2 regions of the Fictibacillus enclensis genome follow, and region 1 is predicted to be linked to the other one. Evidence: predicted binding sites of a transcription regulator. Region 1 holds the regulator's gene; the other holds the start of a gene.
The links. The regulator LexA, encoded in region 1, represses DNA repair genes until DNA is damaged. The targets are predictions, from matches to a motif close to CGAACATATGTTCG.

Region 1 (3,331 bases):
TTGAGGGGTACGCTGAAGGAAGTGATGCTTGACAGGATCAGTTCAGGTATCCCGGACGATGACAACCGTCTCATGAAGCATCACGGCAGCTATCTTCAGGATGACCGTGATCTTCGCACTGAGCGGCAGAAACAAAAGCTTGAGCCTGCTTATCAATTCATGCTGCGCGTGAGACTCCCGGGTGGTGTTGCCACACCATCACAATGGCTCACCATGGACCAGCTGGGAAATCAGTATGGAAATGGAACACTGAAATTGACCACAAGGCAGACCTTCCAGATGCATGGCATTTTGAAGTGGAACATGAAAAGTACGATCCAGGCCATCCATGCTTCACTTATGGATACGATTGCCGCATGCGGAGACGTAAACCGGAATGTGATGTGCATTTCAAACCCTTACCAATCCGAAATTCATTCAGAAGTATACGAATGGTCCAAGAAACTGAGCGAATACCTCTTGCCAAGAACTAGAGCGTACCACGAAATCTGGCTGGACGAAGAAAAGGTGGCAGGCACACCGGATGCAGATGAAGTGGAACCGATGTACGGGCCGCTTTACCTGCCGCGTAAATTTAAAATCGGCATTGCTGTTCCTCCATCAAATGATATTGATGTCTTTTCACAGGATCTCGGATTCATTGCGGTTATTGAAGATGGTAAGTTGACTGGTTTTAATATTGCAATTGGCGGCGGCATGGGTATGAGCCACGGAGATAAGGAAACCTACCCGCAGCTGTCCAAAGTGATTGGTTTTTGCACGCCTGACCAGATTCTTGAGGTGGCGGAAAAAACCATTACCATTCAACGAGACTACGGAAACCGTTCCAAGCGAAAAAACGCCCGTTTTAAATATACAGTTGACCGCCTGGGGGTTGAAACCGTAAAAGAAGAATTGGAAAACCGACTCGGTTGGAGCCTGCCCGAAGCTAGAGACTTTTCCTTTGAGGATAATGGAGACAGATATGGCTGGGTTCAGGGTCTTCAAGATCAATGGCATTTTACGCTGTTTGTTGAAGGTGGTCGTATTACAGACTTTGAAAACTACAAGCTGATGACCGGCCTGCGTGAAATAGCCAAGGTTCACACTGGGGAGTTCCGTTTAACTGCGAACCAGAACTTGATCATTGCTAATGTGTCCGAGGAAAAGAAGCAGGAGATCACGAATCTTCTCGATCAATATGGAATGCTCAACAGCCAGAACGTTTCTGCTATCCGCCGAAATTCTATGGCTTGTGTAGCACTTCCGACGTGCGGCCTTGCTATGGCTGAAGCGGAGCGCTATCTGCCGGTGCTGATGGACAAAATTGATCAGATTGCGGATGAAAACGGGTTGCGCAACAAGGAAATAACCGTTCGGATGACCGGCTGCCCTAATGGATGTGCACGGCATGCACTCGGTGAAATTGGCTTTATCGGCAAGGCACCGGGCAAATACAATATGTATTTGGGTGCGGCTTTTGATGGCAGCCGTTTGAGCAAAATGTACCGCGAGAACATAGGGGAGGAAGAAATACTAAAGGAATTAAAAGTTCTTTTCCCGAAATATGCGAAAGAGCGTCTTGAAGGCGAACACTTTGGAGACTTTGTCATTCGAAGCGGAGTTATTAAAGCCACAACAGATGGCACCAATTTTCATTTTTAATCCTAAAAACAGCGGCCCGGCAGTTATGCCGGGCCGCTGTTTGCTTATTTTTAATGTAAGGTGCGGTACACACCAATTACTTTTCCGAGGATGGTCACGTTTGGAAGAAGGATGGGTGATAACGAAGAATTTTCAGGCTGCAGACGGATATGGTCTTTCTCTTTAAAGAACCGTTTGACGGTTGCTTCATTCTCGTCTGTCATCGCTACGATGATATCACCATTTTCCGCTGTAGGCTGCTGCTTTACGACAACCAAGTCCCGGTCGTAAATGCCTGCTTCAATCATACTGTCTCCTTCTACAGTTAACATAAAAACATTATCGTCTCCTACTACATGCTCTGGAAGAGAGAAGTACTCATCCACATTTTCAATGGCAGTAATCGGAGATCCAGCAGTAACCTTACCGATGATCGGCACATTGACGGATCGTGATTTTGTGATGATCTGGTCGGATTCAAGCCCCAATACTTCAATGGCCCTTGGTTTGGTAGGGTCACGGCGAATCAGCCCTTTTTTCTCCAGACGAGAAAGATGGCCATGAACGGTAGAGCTGGACGCCAGCCCGACGGCTTCCCCGATTTCCCGAACGGAAGGAGGGTATCCCTTTGCATTAACTTCCTCTTTAATAAATTCCAGGATATCAATCTGTCTTCTGGATAACTTTGTCATTATATTCGCACCTCATTCACTGAATACTCTTGAAAAAAGTATAGCATTTAAAAGCAAGATATACAAACATAAGTTCGAAAAAAACCCTTGAAAAGAACAGCTGTTCCCATTATAATGAGAACAAATAAGAACAAACATTCGCAGGGGTGATAGGAAATGAAGGGATTTTCACCGGTAGTTATGCTAATATCTATTGTTGCAGCAGGGTTTTTTATGTTTGCCCACCAGACACATGTTGAAGGCTCGAAGGAATATATGGAGATAACAGTTAATAAGGGAGATTCACTCTGGAAAATTGCAGAAGAATATACTAAGGACCATAAAAGCAATTGGGCATTTGTAGACTGGGTGGAGAAGAACAACGGAATACAGGCAGGGGCCATTACACCGGGCCAGAAGCTCATCATTCCAATCAAAGCAGAAAAAGACAGGTGATGTTACTTGAACGCCATTATTTATTGCAGGGTAAGCACAGAGAAGGAGGAGCAGGCCGCTTCTCTTTCCCGGCAGGAAGAAGAATTAACAAGATTGGCTAAAGAGCATGATTTTACGATCGTTTCTGTCATCAAGGAACGGGAAAGCGGGTACAGCCTCGAACGAGAAGGCTTGCTGTGCATCATTGAAATGGCCCAGAGCGGTGAATTTGAAGTTCTTTTGGTATCAGATGATACCCGGCTGGGCAGGGGGAATGCCAAAATTGTACTGCTTCATGAACTGCTGAAACGTGAAATTAAAGTGTATACCTTCAGCAGCCAGGGAGAGTATCATCTTTCCGAGGCAGAATCGATGGTGCTTGAAATTGTGGCGGTGGTAGAGGAGTACCAAAGAAAGCTCCATAATTTGAAAATTAAACGTGGAATGAAAAAAGCAGTTCAAAAAGGGTACAAGCCGCAGAAAAATTTAAAGAATATCCACAATGGCGGCAGGGAGCGCAAAGAATTGCCGATTGAAGAAATCATTCGTCTTCGCAGGATGGATCTTACGTTCGCTGAGATTGCAGGAACCCTCCGGGGATT
Region 2 (3,331 bases), 1.8 Mb from region 1:
AAAGGAATAATACTTAAATTGTTGAAAGGTATGTGGAGTACAGTTTCGTTTTACATTCTGAAGTTTTTACATAATCCCATATCCCGTGCCAGTAGGAAGTAAGCACTACCAATAATCCAGGAATAGAGGTGCTTACCGTGAACTATCACCAGGTTACGGTTGAAATAAAACGTGAATGCGATATCTCCATCGCCCGGCAGGAGGGAAAGGTACTGGCACGGGAGATCGGATTTAATGCAGTTGATCAAGTGAGAATTAAGACAGCAATATCCGAGCTTGCAAGAAATATCTATCTCTACGCAGGGGAAGGAAAAATCATTGTAGAAGCGATCAGGGAAAACCATCGCGCCGGTATCCGTGTTTCGGCAGTCGACCACGGGCCTGGTATTCAAGATATTAATCTGGCACTCCAATCCGGTTACACCAGTTCGGGAGGATTGGGAGCAGGCTTGCCGGGTGTTCAGAAGCTTATGGATATCTTCAACGTTCATACCATGCTGGAAGTAGGAACCGAAGTTACCGCCATCAAGTGGTGTATGCAACGATTAAATTAACAGCCGCCAACTCCTGATGGAAAAAGGAATAGCGGCTTATTTTTATTCTTCTTCCATTTCTATACCGTGTTATGAGATAAAAGAAAAACACCCTCCCTTATGACCGAAGGCGGGTGATGTTTTTTGATTTTATTTTTTTGGAATGAAAAAGGGACCGGTTCATAAAAGATAGTTTCCGGGCATTTCCCTTGTAATGAATAATCTCCAATAGTTGATTCAGTGCTTTTAACTGGTCGGTTTCGTTCATGCGGATGCGCCTCCTTCTTCCTAGACTATATGGAGAAGTGACGGCTGATATGTTTGGGGAACAAAAAAATCAGGTTAAGTATTTCTTGTGGGTGACGGTGTTGAGCAAGATGTATTGTCCTTCTTTTAACACTTCAGCATATAATTTGGCTTCGCTTTCCGAAACGCCAATCATTATGAGTTTTTGCAGAATATTTGGTGGAGCTGGCAGGTTTTTTTGAGGCTCAGAGGGGTTGACGATGATCATGTGTTCTGTTTTCATGCCATCTTTCTTAAGTAACTTTAGTTTATTGAGAACTTTATTTTCTGAAGGATAAATACCAATAACCCTGCGAGTATTCATGGAAAAACCTCCTGTTTAATTGTTAAATCCCAAAATAAAAGGGAATATTCTGTAAATTCCCTTTGTAGGTAACTTCAAAACTCTTTTTTTAAAACTTTTTTTATTTTTATGTTTGAACAAGAATTAATGAGGGTAAAAAGCTTTTGAAGCAACTCACCCCCTTTATTGCCAAAGCCTCTAGGTTTTGGTTTTTTTTTCTGCAAAAATTATATAAGTTGGTGTACCGGGGAAAGCAGAAAGAATAGAGGTAAAAAAGAATGACAGTTATTCTGGCAACGGTATTGCCGATGGTAAAGGGGGGAACAAACCTGGTATCTGCAAGCCATTGCCGCATGCTCCATTGTGATCGGATTTTGGCTGGGGTTGGGCATCCATAAAAAAACAGGCACGTAAAGTGATATATATAAAGGTCTGCCTTTTCAGAGGGCGGGCTTTTTTTGCCTATATGAGCGAATTTCTTTAAAAAAAAGAAAAACAGTAGCATACTATACATTCTTCCATGCGGTATTGATTTCCAATATTTAACGCGCGAATATTTGTTCGTAAAAATTAGAGTTTCACAGGTTTGCTGTGTTATAATCTTATTAGCAAAATTTAGGACGGAGGTTATGAATGTGAGCGAAACATTTGAGCTCGTATCTTCTTATAAACCTCAAGGAGACCAGCCTGAGGCAATACGTCAGCTTGTAAATGGGATTAATGAGAAGAAGGAAAAAATGACGCTTCTTGGGGCTACAGGTACAGGAAAAACCTTTACGGTATCCAATGTCATCAAGGAAGTAAACAAACCGACTCTGGTTATTGCCCACAACAAAACGCTTGCCGGGCAGCTCTACAGCGAATTCAAGGAATTTTTTCCGAATAATGCTGTTGAATACTTTGTAAGTTATTACGATTACTATCAGCCGGAAGCCTATATTCCGCAGTCTGATACATTTATAGAAAAAGATGCAAGCATTAACGATGAAATCGATAAGCTAAGGCACAGTGCCACGTCTTCCTTGTTTGAAAGAAAAGATGTCATTATCGTATCCAGTGTGTCCTGCATCTATGGCCTCGGGTCCCCGGAAGAATACAAGAGCATGGTCATTTCGCTGCGTACCGGAATGGAACGTGACCGCGACCAGCTCTTGAGGGATTTGGTAGACATTCAGTATAACCGCAATGATATTAATTTCACCCGCGGTACTTTTCGCGTGCGCGGCGATGTCGTGGAAATCTTCCCTGCTTCCCGTGATGAACGGTGCCTGCGTGTGGAATTTTTTGGTGATGAGATCGACCGGATTACAGAGGTAGATGCCCTCACAGGTGAAATTGTCGGCGAGCGTAATCATGTGGCCATTTTTCCGGCATCCCACTTTGTCACCCGTGAAGAAAAAATGAAGATGGCCATTCAGAGGATTGAAGCTGAACTCGAAGAGCGGCTGAAGGAATTGAATGATGCCGGCAAGCTGCTTGAAGCCCAGCGATTGGAGCAGCGCACCCGCTATGATATTGAGATGATGAGTGAAATGGGCTTTTGCTCGGGGATTGAAAACTATTCTCTTCATCTGACATTGCGCCCCATCGGATCCACCCCGTACACACTTCTTGATTATTTTCCCGATGATTCCATGATCGTGATCGATGAGTCGCATGTGACACTGCCGCAAATCCGCGGAATGTACAATGGTGACCAGGCACGTAAAAATGTACTCGTTGAACATGGATTCCGCCTGCCTTCAGCGAAAGACAACCGACCGTTGACGTTCGATGAATTTGAAGGAAAAGATAAGTTTCAGCACATTTATGTATCTGCAACACCCGGCCCATATGAAGAGGAGCATGCTCCGGAACCCATCCAGCAGATCATCCGGCCTACCGGATTGCTGGATCCAACCATTGAAGTGCGTAGAAGCAAAGGTCAGATTGACGATCTTCTTGGTGAGATTAACGACCGTGTTGCCAAAAATGAACGCGTGCTCGTGACCACGCTCACCAAAAAAATGTCTGAAGATCTGACTGATTACCTGCAGGAAATGGGTATAAAGGTAAGATACCTCCATTCTGAGATTAAAACGCTGGAGAGGATTGAGATCATCCGGGATTTGAGGCTCGGTGTGTTTGATGTGCTTGTGGGGATTAACCTTCTCAGGGAAGGACTCGACATTCCTGAGGTTTCTCTTGTTACGATACTCGATGCGGATAA

Region 2: the regulator LexA is predicted to act here: its motif matches at 1,673-1,686, upstream of uvrB (excinuclease ABC subunit UvrB).

The regions. Positions count from the first base shown of each region.
Region 1 is NZ_CP126109.1:2,265,921-2,269,251, forward strand. It holds gene cysI (assimilatory sulfite reductase (NADPH) hemoprotein subunit) at 1-1,644, shown strand, start outside; gene lexA (transcriptional repressor LexA) at 1,695-2,315, opposite strand; gene yneA (cell division suppressor protein YneA) at 2,472-2,750, shown strand; gene QNH15_RS12020 (YneB family resolvase-like protein) at 2,757-3,331, shown strand, end outside.
Region 2 is NZ_CP126109.1:4,078,198-4,081,528, reverse strand. It holds gene QNH15_RS21340 (anti-sigma regulatory factor) at 138-554, shown strand; gene QNH15_RS21335 (hypothetical protein) at 652-801, opposite strand; gene QNH15_RS21330 (hypothetical protein) at 871-1,143, opposite strand; gene uvrB (excinuclease ABC subunit UvrB) at 1,758-3,331, shown strand, end outside.